2 regions of the Cupriavidus sp. MPR-AND1C genome follow, and region 1 is predicted to be linked to the other one. Evidence: riboswitches for the same ligand, from Rfam matches in the RefSeq annotation. Region 1 holds a riboswitch; the other holds the start of a gene.
What was found. A riboswitch is a leader RNA that binds a small molecule or an ion and turns the genes downstream of it on or off. The one in region 1 is predicted to bind glycine.
Positions count from the first base shown of each region.

Region 1 (8,117 bases):
CAGGAAGTCGATCACGCCTTGCGGGTTGGCGCCCGGCACGAAGCGGTCGTAGTAATGCAGCACGGCCGGGATGATGCCGGCGGCGCCGTTGGTGGGCGCGGTGACCACGCGGCCGCCGGCGGCGTTTTCCTCGTTGACGGCGATCGCATAGAGGTTGACCCAGTCGATTACCGAGAGCGGATCGGCCAGCGCGCGCTCGGCGTGCTCGGTGAGGTTGCGGAACAGGTCGTGGGCGCGGCGCTTGACCTTGAACGGCCCGGGCAACTCGCCGTCGGTGCGGCAGCCGCGTGCCACGCAGGCTTGCATCACGGCCCAGATCTGCAGCAGGCCGGCATTGACCTCGGCTTCGCTGCGCCACACGCATTCGTTTTCCATCATCAGCCGCGCAATGCTCTTCTTGCTGGCGGCTGCCATCTCCAGCATCGCGCGCCCGCTGCGAAACGGATGCGGCAACTGCTGGTCAGCCTCCAGGATATGCGTATTGGCTGCACCGGCGGTGATGATGAAGCCACCGCCCACCGACAGGTAACGCCCTTCACGGATGCGCTCGCCGCCGGCATTGAAGGCGTGGAACTTCATGCCGTTGGGATGCTCGGCCATGGCCTCGCGGCGGTAGAAGACGATGTGCTCCTTCTCCACGAAGGGCACGGGATGCGTGCCCAGCAGCGAGAGCGTGCGGCTGGCGCGCAGCGCGGCCAGCCGCACGTCGATGGTGTCGGGGTCGATGGTGTCGGGCGCTTCGCCCAGCAAGCCGAGGATCACGCCCTTGTCGGTGCCGTGGCCGCGGCCGGTGGCGCCGAGCGAGCCATACAGCTCCACGCGCACGCTGGCCACCTGCGGCAACAGGCCGTCGCGCGCCAGGCCCTGGGCGAACATCAGCGCGGCGCGCATCGGACCAACGGTGTGCGAGCTTGATGGGCCGATGCCCACCTTGAACAGGTCGAAGACGCTGACAGCCACGGTAGGCTCCTGGGGTTGGCTCGCGCCGGGGTCAGACCGGCGCGTCCGTGTCCTGATTGATGGGGGCGCGCCACAGCGAACCCGCCGCATCGGGCGGCGGGGGTGGCACGTCTTTCTTTATCAGCACGCTGATGGTGCCGTCGTTCTCGAGGATCGCGAAATGCACATCGGCAACGCGCTCGCACCCCGCATGGCGCAGTGCCTTGTGCAGGTCGTCGCGGGTCACGAAGGCGCGCTTCATCACGTCACCGAAGACCATGCCGTCGTGGATCAATACCTGCGGGCGCCCCTCGACGACGTTCTCGAAGCGCCGGCTGCACCAGCTCAGCCACGCCAGCACAAGGTTGGCGCCGACCAGCGTCACCGCCAGGATCAACCCGGCCGTGACGGAGTTGTCCCCGGCGTTCATGGCGTTCTGCACGGCGTTGGACAGCACCAGCAGCAGCACCAGGTCGAGCGAGGTAAGCTGCCCGATCTGACGCTTGCCGGACAGCCGCAGCAGCACCAGCAGGCTGCCGTAGACGATCAGTCCGCGCAGGACGAATTCCCACCATGGGGCGCTGAGATTCCACATGCGTGCTCCGCATTCCGGGCACGGCCGGGTGGCCGCGCATCCACACAGAGCATAGCGCGAGGGCGATGCGTCGGGGCCGCCGCAACGCGCAGCCGCCCCGGCCTCATGCCAGCTTACTCTTCGGTGTACTCGCTCATCGGCACGCAGGCGCAGAACAGGTTGCGGTCGCCGTACACGTTGTCCGCACGGCCAACGGGTGGCCAGTACTTCTGCGTGCGCAGCGCGGCCACCGGGTAGGCGGCTTCCTGGCGCGTGTACTTGTGTTCCCACACGTCGGCAGTGATCACGGCGGCGGTGTGCGGCGCATTCTTCAGCGGGTTGTCCTCGCGGTCGAAGGTGCCGTCTTCCACGCGGGCAATCTCGGCGCGGATGGCGATCATCGCGTCGATAAAGCGGTCCAGCTCGTGCAGGGCCTCGCTCTCGGTCGGCTCGATCATCAGCGTGCCCGGCACCGGGAAGCTCATGGTGGGGGCGTGGAAGCCGTAGTCCATCAGGCGCTTGGCCACGTCCTCGTTGGAGATGCCGGTGGTCTTTTGCAGCGCGCGTACGTCCAGGATGCACTCGTGCGCCACCAGGCCGTGCTGGCCAGTGTAGAGCACGGGGAAGTGCGGCGACAGGCGGCGCGCCACGTAGTTGGCGGCCAGGATGGCGTTCTCGGTGGCGGCGGTCAGGCCGGCCGAGCCCATCATGGCGATGTACATCCACGAGATCGGCAGGATGCTGGCCGAGCCGAACGGCGCGGCGGACACGCCGCCGATGCCCTGGTCGTCGCGGCGATAGCCCACGCTGTCCTGGTTGGGCAGGAAGTCAGCCAGATGCGCACCGACCGCCACCGGGCCAACGCCCGGGCCGCCACCGCCGTGGGGGATGCAGAAGGTCTTGTGCAGGTTCAGGTGGGACACGTCGCCACCGAACTGGCCCGGCGCGGCGGTGCCGACCATGGCGTTCATGTTGGCGCCGTCGACGTAGACCTGGCCGCCGTGCTTGTGCACGATGTCGCAGATCTGCTGCACGCCCTGCTCGAATACGCCGTGCGTAGACGGGTAGGTGATCATGATCGCGGCGAGGTTCTTGCTGTGCTGCTCGGCCTTCTTCGCCAGGTCTTCCAGGTCGACGTTGCCGTTCTCGTCACAGGCCACCACCACCACCTTCATGCCGGCCATCTGTGCCGACGCCGGGTTGGTGCCGTGCGCGGAGGACGGGATCAGGCAGATGTCGCGGTGGCTTTCGCCACGGCTGGCGTGGTACGCATGGATGATCAGCAGGCCGGCGTATTCGCCTTGCGAGCCGGCATTGGGCTGCAGGCTCACCGCCGCGTAGCCGGTGGCGGCGCACAGCATGGCTTCGAGCTGGTCGATCATCTCGCGGTAGCCGACCGTCTGGTCCAGCGGCGCGAACGGGTGGATCTTGCTGAATTCGGGCCACGTCACCGGGATCATCTCGCTGGTGGCGTTGAGCTTCATGGTGCACGAGCCCAGCGGGATCATGGTGCGGTCCAGCGCCAGGTCCTTGTCGGCCAGCATGCGCAGGTAGCGCAGCATTTCGTGCTCGGCGTGGTGCGTGTTGAACACCGGGTGCGTCAGGTAGGCGCTCTGGCGCGCCAGGCCGGCCGGGAACGCGTCTTGCGCGGCGGCTTCGAGTGCATCGAAGCCGGGCACCGGCTTGCCGTGGGCGAAGATTTCCAGCAGGGCGACGACGTCCTCGCGCGAGGCGGTCTCGTCCAGTGAGATGCCGATGCGGGTGGCGCCGGCGTGGCGCAGGTTGATGCCCCGCGCGGTGGCCGAGGCGTGGAGGGCTTCGGTGTTGAAGCCGGTTTCCAGCGTCAGCGTATCGAAGAAGGTGGCGTTGGTGCGCGCGTAGCCCAGTTGCTCCAGGCCGCCGGCCAGCGTGGCCGTCAGGCGGTGCACGCGCTGGGCGATGCGCTTGAGGCCTTGCGGGCCGTGGTACACGGCGTACATCGAGGCCATCACGGCCAGCAGCACCTGTGCCGTACAGATGTTCGACGTCGCTTTTTCGCGGCGGATATGCTGCTCGCGCGTTTGCAGGGCCAGGCGATACGCCTTGTTGCCTTGCGCGTCGATGGTCACGCCCACCAGGCGGCCGGGCATGGAGCGCTTGAAGGCATCCTTGACCGCCATGTAGCCGGCGTGCGGGCCGCCAAAGCCGAGCGGCACGCCAAAGCGTTGCGAGTTGCCCACCGCCACGTCGGCGCCCCACTCTCCGGGCGCGGCGATCAGGGTCAGCGCCAGCAGGTCGGCGGCAGCCACCACCAGTCCACCAGCGGCGTGCACCGCGTCGGCGATGGCACGGTAGTCCGCCACATCGCCGTTCACGCCGGGGTACTGCAGCAGCACGCCGAAGGCATGGGCACCGGCCGCTTCGGCAGCGGGGCCAACCTTGACTTCGATGCCCAGCGGCAGCGCGCGGGTGCGTACCACTTCCAGCGTTTGCGGCAGCACGTCGTCCGCGACATAGAAAGTGGTGGAGGCGTGCTTGTTGACGCGCTGCAGCAGCGTCATGGCCTCGGCGGCCGCCGTGCCTTCATCCAGCATCGACGCATTGGCGATGTCCAGGCCGGTCAGGTCGGTCACCATCTGCTGGAAGTTCAGCATGGCTTCCAGGCGGCCCTGGGAAATTTCGGGCTGGTAGGGCGTGTAGGCGGTGTACCAGGCCGGGTTCTCGAAGATATTGCGCAGCACCACGCCCGGGGTCAGCGTGTTGTAGTAGCCCTGGCCGATAAAGCTCTTGAGCACGCGGTTCTTGCTGGCCAGGCCACGCAGCTTGGCCAGCGCGGCTTCTTCGGTCAGCGGCGCGGTGAACTCGCCCAGCGGCATGCCGTCGCGGCGGCGGATGGCGGCGGGGATGACGGCGTCGATCAGCGCGGCGCGGTTGTCATAGCCCAGCACCTTGAGCATGTGCTGTTGTTCGGCGGCGTCGGGGCCGATATGGCGGGAGGCGAAGGCGTCGCGCGCCTCCAGTTCGGCCAGCGTGGGCCGGGCAACTTGGGCGGCAGTCATGGGCAAAGGGGCGTTCATGGCAAGAATCTCGTGGGAGCGGTGCGGCGGGTGGTCGGCCCGGTCCGCGTCGCGGCAGTCTTTATCCGTCATTCCCGTGGCGCGGGAATGACGATCTGGCATCAGGCGCCGACGTTGGCCTTATAGGCGTCGGCCGACATCAGGCCGTTCACGTCGTCGCTGTTGGCCGGCTTGAGCTTGAACAGCCAGGCGTCGAAGGCGTCGGCATTGACGCTTTCCGGCGCGGCCGCGGCGGCGTCGTTGATGGCGATCACTTCGCCTGCCACCGGCGCGTAGATGTCGGACGCGGCCTTGACCGATTCCACCACGGCCAGCGCGTCGCCGGCGCCGACCGACTTGCCCACTTCCGGCAGTTCCAGGAAGACGATGTCGCCCAGCGCGTCCTGCGCGTGGTCGGTGATGCCGATGGTCAGCGTGCCGTCGGCTTCGACGCGCACCCACTCATGGGACTCGGTGTATTTCAGGTCGGCGGGGAAATTCATGGGATTGCTCCAGATTCAATTTGTTATTCAGCGCCAGCCGGGGGGATGTCGAAGTTCGACGGGGTAACCGCCGGCGGGCGCGCTGTGACCGGTGCGAGCGTTTCAGCTCACGAGTGCCTTGCCATTGCGCACAAACGGCAGTTTAACCACAGTCGCGGCGAGTTTGCGGTCGCGGATCTCGACCTGCACCTCGGCGCCGAGCGCAACGTCGAGCGGCAGGCGGGCAAAAGCGATGGACTGGGACAGCGAGGGGCTGAAGGTGCCACTGGTGATTTCGCCTTCGCCAGCAGGGGTGATGACCTTCTGGTGGGCGCGCAGCACGCCGCCCGCTTTTCCGTTGGCCGGGCGCAGGATCAGCCCGACGAACTGCTGGGTCTTGCCGCCAGCGACCAGGGCCGCCTTGCCGGTGAAGTCGCGTTCGCTTTGCAAGTCCACGGTCCAGGCCAGGCCGGCGTTGAGCGGCGAGGTGTGGATATCCATGTCCTGGCCGTACAGGTTCATGCCGGCCTCCAGGCGCAGCGTGTCGCGCGCGCCCAAGCCCGCCGGGCGCACGCCCTCGGCGATCAGCTTTTCCCACAGGCCGGCCACGTTCTCGGCTGGCACCACCAGCTCGAACCCGTCTTCGCCGGTATAGCCGGTGCGTGCCACCATGACTTCGCCAAGGGCGGGGTCCTGCACCACGACGGCGTTGAACGGCTTCAGGGCTTCGCTGGGTTGTGTCGAGGGGAAGGCGTTCCACACCTTGGCGCGGGCATTCGGGCCCTGCACCGCGACGATCGCCAGCGGAGCCACGCCGTCGGGCGCATTGTCGCCGCGGCGCGGCGTGATGCGCACGCCGCTATTGGTGGCGGCGTTGCGCGCGGCGATCCATTCGATATCGTTGTTGGCGGTGCCAGCATTCACCACCAGGCGGAAGTGGTCCTCGGCGAAGAAATAGACGATCAGGTCGTCGATGACGCCACCCTTCTCGTCCAGCATGCAGGAGTACAGCGCCTTGCCCGGCGTTTGCAGCTTGTCCACATTGTTGGCCAGCAGGCCACGCAGGAAGGCACGCACATGCTCGCCATTGAGATCGACCACGCACATGTGGGAGACGTCGAACATGCCGGCATCCGTGCGCACGGCGTGATGTTCCTCGATCTGGGAGCCGTAGTTGACCGGCATGTCCCAGCCGCCGAAGTCGACCATGCGGGCGCTGAGGGCGCGGTGGATAGCGTTGAGGGGCGTGGCCTGGAGCGTCATGGAATCCTCGGGGGAAGGCAAATCTCGGTTCGAAAACAAAAAAAGGGCCATCCGCCGCAGGATTCGGCGCGCCATAGCGCTGCCAGATCCGCTGCGGCGGATGACCCCTCTGTCCTCGATACCTGAGAGATTACAAGGCGGATTCCATTTACCGGAAACCCAAGCCTTGCGCGCCCCTTCGGTGGGCACGCTCACCAAGGCTGTCGACGGAATCGATCAGTGGCGGGTGCCGCTCTCCAGAGTACGGCGTGCATCGTGTGCATGTTGCAAGCCGATCCAACCAGTCCATGGTGCCTGAGAGTTTTCGGGTGATACCCCTTCGGCGGCGCAAGATCTGCGCGCTCTCCCGGTCGGATGGCGCGACTCTACAGCCAGCCTCGGGGGCTTGTCAACGCGCTCGCGCGCCAGCCCGGGCGCAGCCGCTGGCCGGCTGGCCGGCGTGTTAACATCTGCGGCTCCGATGGCTTTTGCTGTGCTGCAGGCTTCACCCGTGGCCTTGGCCGCGCCAGTGCATGTGCTGCTTTTGCCATGCGCAAAAGCCCGCGCCCGCCTTGCCGGCCATCCCGCCACCCAGCACCACCACCAGCCCTCGCATGACCCACGGACTCAATCCTGCCCAATCCGAAGCCGTTCGCTACCTCGACGGCCCCTGCCTGGTGCTCGCCGGCGCTGGCTCGGGCAAGACCCGGGTGATCACGCAGAAGATCGCGCACCTGATCGAGGACAAGGGCTTCCAGCCCAAGCACATCGCCGCGGTGACCTTCACCAACAAGGCCGCCAAGGAGATGCAGGAGCGCATCGCCAAGCTGATGGAAGGCAAGACCACGCGCGAGGGCAAGCGCATCCCCATCAAGCAGATCACGGTGAGCACCTTCCACTCGCTGGGCGTGCAGATCCTGCGCGCCGAGGCCGAGCACGTGGGCCTGAAGCCGCGCTTTTCCATCATGGACTCGGACGATTGCTTTGGCATGGTGCAGGAGCAGCTCGCCTCCACCGACAAGAAGCTGATCCGCAGCGTGCAGAGCACCATCTCGCTGTGGAAGAACGGCATGGTCGATCCCGAGACCGCCATCGCCCAGGCCGACAACCCCGACGATCACCAGGCGGCGCTGATCTACCGCAACTACGTGGCTACGCTGCATGCCTACCAGGCGGTGGACTTCGACGACCTGATCCGCCTGCCGGCAGAGCTGTTCGCGCGCAACGAAGAGGTGCGCCTGCGCTGGCAGAACCGGCTGCGCTACTTCCTGGTGGACGAGTACCAGGACACCAACGCCTGCCAGTACCAGCTGCTCAAGCAGCTCGCCGGCGGCTCGCACCTGCGCGCACCGGCCTTCACCGCGGTGGGCGACGACGACCAGGCCATCTACGGCTGGCGCGGCGCCACGCTGGACAACCTCAAGCTGCTGCAGACCGATTTCCCCGACCTGAAGGTGGTCAAGCTGGAGCAGAACTACCGCTCCACCGTGCGCATCCTGGAGGCGGCCAATGCGGTCATCTCCAACAATCCCAAGCTGTTCGACAAGAAGCTGTGGAGCGAGCACGGCATGGGCGACCCCATTGCCGTCAACCCAATGAACGATGAGGAGCACGAGGCGGAGTCGGTCGTATTCCGCTTGTCGGCCCACAAGTTCGAGCGGCGCGCGCAGTTCCGCGACTACGCCATCCTGTATCGCGGCAACCACCAGGCGCGGCTGTTCGAGCAGATCCTGCGCCGCGAGCGCATTCCCTATGTGCTCTCGGGCGGGCAGAGCTTCTTTGACAAGGCCGAGATCAAGGACATCTGCGCCTACCTGCGCCTGATCGCCAACCCGGAGGACGATC
Region 1 is NZ_JBXASU010000023.1:82,717-90,833, forward strand. It holds gene AC1RWI_RS15245 (L-serine ammonia-lyase) at 1-960, opposite strand, end outside; gene AC1RWI_RS15250 (DUF421 domain-containing protein) at 992-1,534, opposite strand; gene gcvP (aminomethyl-transferring glycine dehydrogenase) at 1,648-4,569, opposite strand; gene gcvH (glycine cleavage system protein GcvH) at 4,671-5,051, opposite strand; gene gcvT (glycine cleavage system aminomethyltransferase GcvT) at 5,154-6,293, opposite strand; glycine riboswitch at 6,393-6,543, opposite strand; glycine riboswitch at 6,565-6,652, opposite strand; gene AC1RWI_RS15270 (UvrD-helicase domain-containing protein) at 6,887-8,117, shown strand, end outside.

Region 2 (8,117 bases), on a different contig from region 1:
TGGCCCGCGAGGCAGAGGGCGGCCAGCTTACGCTGTTGCCGCAGGAGCAGGACAAGCTGGACGGACTCTCGCGTGAGCTGGGCCTGTGGGGCCTGGATGCGCCGGCCGAGATGGGCGGCGCCGACTTGCCAGTGGTGGCCATGGTCGGCGTCAACGAGGAGCTGGGCAAGACCGTCACCCCCTACGACCTGCCGCCCGATTCACCGAACCTGCGCATGCTGCTCAAGACCGCCGACGCGGCCCAGCGAGCGCGCTACCTGGAACCGTACGCGCGCGGCGAGACCATCTCCGCCATCGCCATTTCCGAACCCGGTGCCGGCGGCGACCCGGCCATGATGACCACCCGTGCCGAACGCGACGGCGACGACTGGGTGCTCAACGGCCGCAAGATCTGGATCAGCCGCGCTGCCCGCGCCGACTGGACCATCGTGATGGCCGTGACCGACAAGGCGCGCGGCGCCCGCGGCGGCATCTCCGCGTTTCTGGTCGACCGTGGCACGCCCGGCTTCAAGGTGGAACGGCGCATCCCCATGATCGGCGGCGCCTCCACCTACGAGGTGGTGCTGGAGGACTGCCGCGTTGCGCACACGCAGCTGCTCGGCGTGCAAGGCCAGGGCTTCGCGCCGATGCAGGCACGGCTTTCCAGCCGGCGCGTGCAGATGGCGGCCTGGTGCATTGGCCGCGCCCAGCGCGCGCTGGACATGCTGTGCGAGTACGCGCCGCAGCGCCGGACCTTCGGCGCCGCGCTGGCGGACCGGCAGGCAATCCAGTGGTGGGTGGCCGATGCCGCCACCCGCATCCACGCCTGTCGCCTGATGACTTACGAGGCCGCGGCACGCATTGACGCCGGCGACGAGGCGCGTACCCAGGTCTCGATGATCAAGGTATTCGCCACCGAGATGGCCTGGGACGTGATCGACCATGCCATGCAGGCCTTTGGCGCGATGGGCATGACCAAGGAAATGCCGTTGCAGCAGATGGCCAACGAGACGCGGTTGATGCGCATCTACGAAGGCCCGTCCGAAGTGCACCGATGGGTTATCGCGCGGGATCTGCTTGGCCTCAAGCGTTAGCCCGCCGCCAAAGCGAATCACTGAACCACGGAATCACAGACGCACCCGCACTGGCGGAACCCACTGCCAGGCGCAAGACCAAGGAGACAACATGACCCGAACCGTGAACGGTTCCCGGCGCCGCTTCGCCATCCTGGGCGGCACCGCCGTCGCAGCGAGCCTGGCAGGCGCGCCGTTCGTCGCGCTGGCGCAGCCGCAGGCATTTCCCACCCGGCCGATCCGCTTTATCGTGCCGTTCCCGTCAGGCAGCGGTACCGACATGACCGCCCGCATGTTCGCCAAGAAGATCGGCGAGCTGACGGGGCAGGGCGTGGTGGTGGAGAACAAGCCGGGTGGCAACGGCTTTATCGGCGTGCAGACGCTGCTCAGCGCGCCGGCCGACGGATACACGGTGTTTATCGGCAGCAACTCCACGCTGTCCACCAATGCCGCCACCTTCCGCAAGCTGCCTTACGATCCGCTGACCGACTTCACGCCCATCACGCTGCTGTCGCGTGGGCCATGCCTGATCATCGTACCGGCCAGCTCGCCGTACCACACGCTCAGGGCGCTGGTGGAGGACGCGCGCAAGCGGCCCGGCGCGCTCAACTACGGCACCGGCTCGGTGTCGTACACCCTGTACAGCGAATGGCTGAACGAGCAAAGCCGCATGAAGACCACCGGCGTGCCCTACAAGGGCGCGGGCGACGCGATCAACGGCGTGATGGCCGCCAACGTGGACTTCGCCGTGGTGGATGCCAGCGGCGCGATTGAGCTGGTCAAGGGCGGCAAGGTGCGCGCGCTGGCTTACACCGCGCCCCAGCGCTCGCCGCTACTGCCGGGCGTGCCGAGCGCGGCCGAAGCCGGCGTGCCGGACTTCCTGGCCTATAACTGGGTGGCAGCGGCGGTCTCCGCCAGGACACCTGCGCCCATTGCGCAACGCCTTGGCGAACTGTTCGCCCAAGCCGGCGCCGCCGATGACGTCAAGGAGTACTACCAGCGCCAGTCCACCTCGCTGATCCTGTCCACGCCGGCAGAACTTCGCGACTACCAGAAGGACGAGATCGCGCGCTGGAAGCGGCTGGCGGCGATCGCGAAGATCGAGCTGCAGTAAAGAGTGCGCGGAGACGATGGCGGACACCAGATCCGTTGTCATCGGGTCGCCACCAGAAAGCCGGCGCACGCCGGCAGCCCCCCCTCGCAGAAGTCCGCATTGCGCTCGGTGGCCATGGCCACCGAGCCGCCGCCGATATCGCGGCGGCTGTGCGCTCGCCAAGGCTGCGAGTCTCGCGTGGCCCGATGTCCGTGGGGCATCGCCAGGTTCTTCGAAATATCAATCAATAAAATTGAATAAGTTATCCGACGAATTCATCACATCGTCGGCCGGCGCTGCCATAAAGTTCAACCCATGGACGGATCGACGCCAAAGACGACGTTCTAAATAATTCAACCAGATAGCCAGATAGCCAAACAGCCAAAGAGAGAGAAATCATGACCAACGCCAAGCTCGAAGTCCTGACCCCGCAAAACAGCCAGCTGATTTTCATCGACCACCAGCCGCAGATGGCCTTCGGCGTGCAGTCGATGGACCGCCAGGCGATGAAGAACAACGCGGTGGGTTTGGCCAAGGCAGCCAGGATCTTCAATATCCCCACCACCATCACCACGGTGGAGAGCGAGTCTTTCTCCGGCTATACCTACCCCGAGCTGCTTGACGTATTCCCCGGCCAGCAGACGCTGGAGCGCACCTCGATGAACTCGTGGGACGACCAGAAGGTGCGCGACGCGCTGGCCGCTAACGGCCGCAAGAAGATCATCGTGGCCGGCCTGTGGACCGAGGTCTGCAACACCACCTTCGCGCTGTCCGCGATGCACGACAGCGACTACGAGATCTACATGGTGGCCGACGCCTCCGGCGGCACCAGCAAGGAAGCGCACGACTACGCCATGCAGCGCATGGTGCAGGCCGGCGTGGTGCCGGTAACCTGGCAGCAGGTGCTGCTCGAATGGCAGCGTGACTGGGCGCGCCGCGACAGCTATGACGCCGTGATGAAGCTGGTCAAGGAACACTCGGGCGCCTACGGCATGGGCGTGGACTATGCCTACACCATGGTGCACAAGGCCGCGCAGCGCACCGCCACGCCGCACGAGTCGATCGCCCCGGTTCCGGCCCGCTGAGATTCGCGCGCTGAACCCGCAGGAAACTTCCCCAGGCAGTCAGACTAGTGCTACAGTTCCAAGCCATGCCGCCTGGTACTGCCGGGCGGCATCATGCAAAGTTGATATCGGGAGAGACTGCCTGGCCAAGCGCCGGGCGGCGCCGAAGGAGCAACCGCCCCGGAAACTCTCAGGCAAAAGGACCGGTATCACGTTTGAACTCTGAAGAACCCCGGCGCTCGTCAGCCGGCGGTACCGAAGGAGCAAGCGATCCCCGCCACCCCCAAAGTGGCGTATCGTGAATCTCTCAGGTCAAGGACAGAGGGGGCGTCTTTTGCGCATGCCGCGCAAGAGGCCCCCATCCGACGTCCTGGAACCATAGAGATGAAGACAATCGCCGTTATCGGTGGTGGCATCACCGGCGTGACCACTGCCTACGCGCTCGCCAAGCGCGGTTTCTCGGTCACCCTGCTCGAAAAACACCGCTATGCCGCCATGGAAACCTCGTTCGCCAACGGCGGCCAGCTTTCCGCTTCCAACGCTGAAGTCTGGACCCACTGGTCCACCATCCTCAAGGGCATCAAGTGGATGCTCAAGAGCGATGCGCCGCTGCTGGTCAACCCGCGCCCCAGCTGGCACAAGCTGTCCTGGTTCGCCGAGTTCATCGCCGCCATTCCCCACTACCGCAAGAACACCATCGAGACCACGCGCCTGGCGATTGCCGCGCGTGACCACCTGTTCTCCTGGGCGGCGGCCGAAGGCATCGATTTCGACCTGAAGAAGGAAGGCATCCTCCATATCTATCGCGACAAGGCGGGCTTCGAGCACGCCGGCAGGGTGTCGAAGCTGCTGGCCGAGGGCGGTCTTGCGCGCCACGCCGTCACGCCGGAAGAAATGCGCGCCATCGAGCCGACCCTGGCCGGGCAGTACTACGGTGGTTATTTCACCCAGAGCGACTCCACCGGCGACATCCACAAGTTCACCAGCGGCATGGCCGCGGCCATCGACCGCCTGGGCGTGCGTTGCCTGTACAACCAGGATGTCCAGTCGGTCAGCACCGATGGCCGGCAGGTCACCATCGTCAGCGGCGACGGCCGGCAGGCCGAATCGCGCGTGTTCGACGGCGTGGTCGTCTGTGCCGGCACTGCCAGCCGGGCGCTGGCGGCCAGCCTTGGCGATCGCGTCAACATCTATCCGGTCAAGGGCTATTCGATCACCGTCAACCTGAACGACGCGCAAAGCCAGGCGGCCGCGCCCGTCGTGAGCCTGCTTGACGACGAGACCAAGCTGGTCACCAGCCGCCTGGGCGTTGACCGCTTCCGCGTGGCGGGCACGGCGGAGTTCAACGGCTATAACCGCGACATCCGCGCCGACCGTATCCGTCCGCTGGTGGAGTGGGTCAACCAGTGCTTCCCCGGTGTCAGCACGCGCAGCGTGGTGCCCTGGGCCGGCCTGCGGCCGATGATGCCTACCATGCTGCCGCGCGTGGGCCGGGGCCGTGCGTCCTGCGTGTTCTACAACACCGGCCACGGCCACCTGGGATGGACGCTGTCGGCGGTCACCGCGGACATGATCGGCGATGTGGTGCAGCAAGCCATGGGCGCCAGGCGTGCGCATGGCGTGCAGGAACCGGTGGCGCTGGTGACCCCGTAAGGGGCCGGCAGGGCGCGTTACGCGCCAAGCGCGGCCATATTCTCCACCCGCAAGGTCTGCGGGACCGACAGCGAGATATCGGCCGCGCGCAGCCGCTTCAGTATCTCGAACAGCAGGTCGCTCTTGGTCGCGGTGGCGATTCGCGGGCTGCCTACGTAGCCCGTCACGCTAAGCGTGATCCCGTTCGGCGCCAGCTGGCTGAACGTGACGGATGGCGCGGGCTTGTCGAGGATCGCCTCATTTTCCCGATAGGAGTCGAGCAGCAGTTCGCGCACCTGTTCAGGATCGATGTTCAACGGGAAGGTGAGCAGCAGCGTGGCGACGCCTTGCGTGCTGTTGCTCATCGTCACGTTGCGCAGGTTCTGCGAGATCAGCTGCGAGTTGGGCACGATCACGGTCGAGCGGTCGCCCAGCAGGATCTCTGTTGCGCGCACGTTGATGCGCTTGATGTCGCCTTCCACGCCGCCGATGCTCACCATGTCGCCGACCTTCACCGGGCGCTCGGTCAGCAGGATGAGCCCAGACACGAAATTCTTGACGATCTCCTGCAGGCCGAAGCCGATGCCCACGGACAGCGCGCTGACGATCCAGGCCAGGTTTTCCCATCTGACGCCCAGCAGCGACAGCGTCAGCAACACGATCAGCACATAGCCGATGTTGCTGAACAGCGTGATGAGCGATGCGCGCAGGCCCGCTTCCATGCAGACCTTCGGCAGGAGTTCCGCGTCCAGCCAGCGCCGCACCGAGCGCAGCAGGCAGGTGCCGACCGAGAGCGCGATGACCGCGTTCAGGATGCGCTCGGGCATGATGTTGAGGCTGCGCAGCCGCTCGCCGCCGAGCATCGTCAGCAGGCTGTTGAGCAGGTCGCTCGGCGTGGTGCCGAAGCCGCCGGTCAGCAGCGCGATGACGGCCACCAGGAGCAACAGGCTGGTGCCGATCCCCGAGAGCACCGTCGACGCCTGCGCGAGATGGCTGTCCCCGAGTCCGAACAACTGCTTGATGACCTTGCCGCTTGGATGGTGCGCGCTGAACACGCTTTCGCAGACGTCGCGGGTCAGTTGCGTCAACAGGTACAGGCTGCACAGGACGATGTCGATCCAGACAAGCTCGTAGGTCAGGAAGCGCGCGAACGTGATGTAGCCGATCAGCAGCGCCATCAGCGAGGCGACGACCGTCACCGTTACGCCAGCGTGGATCAGGCCGGCGAAGGTGGAGCGCGCTTCAGGCCGCTCGCCTGCCGCGGCGAGCTTCGTGCGCACACGGTTGGCGCGCAGCAGCGCCGCGCCGATTGTCAGTACCACCACAAGCGATACCAGGCCGCGGCCTAGCAAGGTCACCTGCAGGCTTGTGTCCGCGGTCCGGTTGAGTTGCTCGAGCGTGCCGGCGATCAGCAGCAGGCCCGCGAGGACACTTGGGAAAGGACGCATCGCCAGCGCGACCTTGTCGGCGAGCGCCGGCACGCGCCATGAGGGATGGTGCGTGCACAGCAATGCCCGTCCCAGGCCCGCGATCAGCGCGCTCGTCAGCGTCAGCTTGCCGAGTTCGCTGATCAGGTCCTGCACCTGAGCTGGCAGTTCGCCCGGCGGGACGAAAGCAAAACACACAACCTGCACCGCGATGGCGGTCGCCGCAACCGTCGCGAGTACCGTGGCAAGCGCGAGCGCGCTGCGCCGCAGCCGGCTCTCGGGCAAGCGCGTCAGGCAGAACCATGCCAGCGCCCGCTCGATCAGCCGTCGGCCGATGGTCCAGACGCCGATCGCAAGCAGCAGAAGCAGGGCGGTGACCGTCTGCCGCCCGGGCTGCCAGGCCATGCCCCACAACGGGGTGACTTGCCCCATGAACGCGCTCAGCCGCTGCTGGTCCTCCTGGCTCGGCGCGAACAACGGCTCCCAGAATGCCGTGCCGAGAATGCTGGCCGACCGCAGCGCGAGCTGGTTCTTCAAGCGGCTGCGCTGCAGCTTGGCGATCTGCTCGCTCAGGTTGGTGACATTGCCCTTGACCTCGGCCGCTTGCTTCAGTCCGCTGTCCAGTTGGGCCTTGCGCGCGTTCAGGTCCGCCCGCTGCTGTGCGACAGCAGCCGCCTCTGGCGTGGTGCCGGCGGCGGGCGGCGGCCCGAGCACGTCGAGCTGTGCCTGCAACTGCGCGCGCTGGGGCGTGAGCGCCGCGCTCAGCTTGTCGACGTCGCTTGCCAACTGGTGGATGGCGTCATCCAGCCCTTCGAGCTGCGTGCCGCTGGTGGGCGACGACGCCAGTTGCTTGATGCGGTCCTGCTCTGTCTGGAGCCGTTTGAGCTCGGCAACGGCATCCGCGCGCGATGGCGGCCGGGTGGCGGGCGCGTCTGCATTCAAGGTGGTGTCGGCGGTTGCGGCCGGGAGCGCGGTGGGGATCAGGTGCAATAGCGCAACCAGCACAAGGCTCAGCACGAGCCTGGGGAGTTTGCTCATGGAAAGAGAAATATCTTTGCTGATCGGCTTGCCGGGCCGGCAATCGCGCAGGTTCGCGTGAATTGCCATGGCTCGTCGGACGGTCGATGGCCGGCGGGCGACGATCAGGATGTTGGGCGGACGCGCGGCGATCGGCATGGGAGCCGATCGGAGCGCCGGGGGAGCGATCTTGCCGGCGCGTGCTCTATAGTCAGTCGGACTACTGGCGATGGCGCGTGATTGGCACGCCGCTTGATACGGGAGAATTGCCTGAAAGAGCCTGAATTATACAGAAGGCATCGCGCCCTTGGTTTTCAGCAGGCAACAGGCGCTTGCGTCACTCGACCTGTGCCATCCAAGGTTTCACGCGGGCTGCCTGCAAGCTCTGCTATTCTTGGTCAGCCGGTGCTGCCACGGCGTGGGTTTTCATGGCGGTGGTTTATTCCCGTCTGAGATCATGCCTGTCAACGCCAAAGCCTCCTTCCCGCACGCAGCTCCTGTATCGATCGACGCATTCGGGTGCGCCGCGGAAAAGCTCTCCAAGGATCAGAAGCTCACCGGCAGCGAGATCCATTTTTTCCGCAAGAGCTCGCCCGGCGAGAAGGCGAGCCAGGTTATCACTTCGGCGTCGCATCGCGGCTTTCTGGTGGGGATTTCGCTGTGCACGGGCCATCGCCGCCGGGTGTTTCATGAGCGCCGCGCGAGCACCCACGAATTTGAAAATAACTCCATCTATATCCGGAATTTCCTTGAAGACTATAAAGCCGATTTTTATGGTTTTTTCGACTTCATCCTGCTGGAGATTTCCCGCACCTTTATCGAGCGCACCAGC
Region 2 is NZ_JBXASU010000060.1:17,870-25,986, reverse strand. It holds gene AC1RWI_RS26265 (acyl-CoA dehydrogenase family protein) at 1-1,073, shown strand, start outside; gene AC1RWI_RS26260 (Bug family tripartite tricarboxylate transporter substrate binding protein) at 1,165-2,166, shown strand; gene AC1RWI_RS26255 (hydrolase) at 2,544-3,230, shown strand; glycine riboswitch at 3,329-3,425, shown strand; gene AC1RWI_RS26250 (D-amino acid dehydrogenase) at 3,594-4,862, shown strand; gene AC1RWI_RS26245 (DUF3772 domain-containing protein) at 4,880-7,306, opposite strand; gene AC1RWI_RS26240 (helix-turn-helix domain-containing protein) at 7,743-8,117, shown strand, end outside.
Region 2: another riboswitch for glycine. It lies ahead of AC1RWI_RS26250 (D-amino acid dehydrogenase); the one in region 1 lies ahead of gcvT (glycine cleavage system aminomethyltransferase GcvT).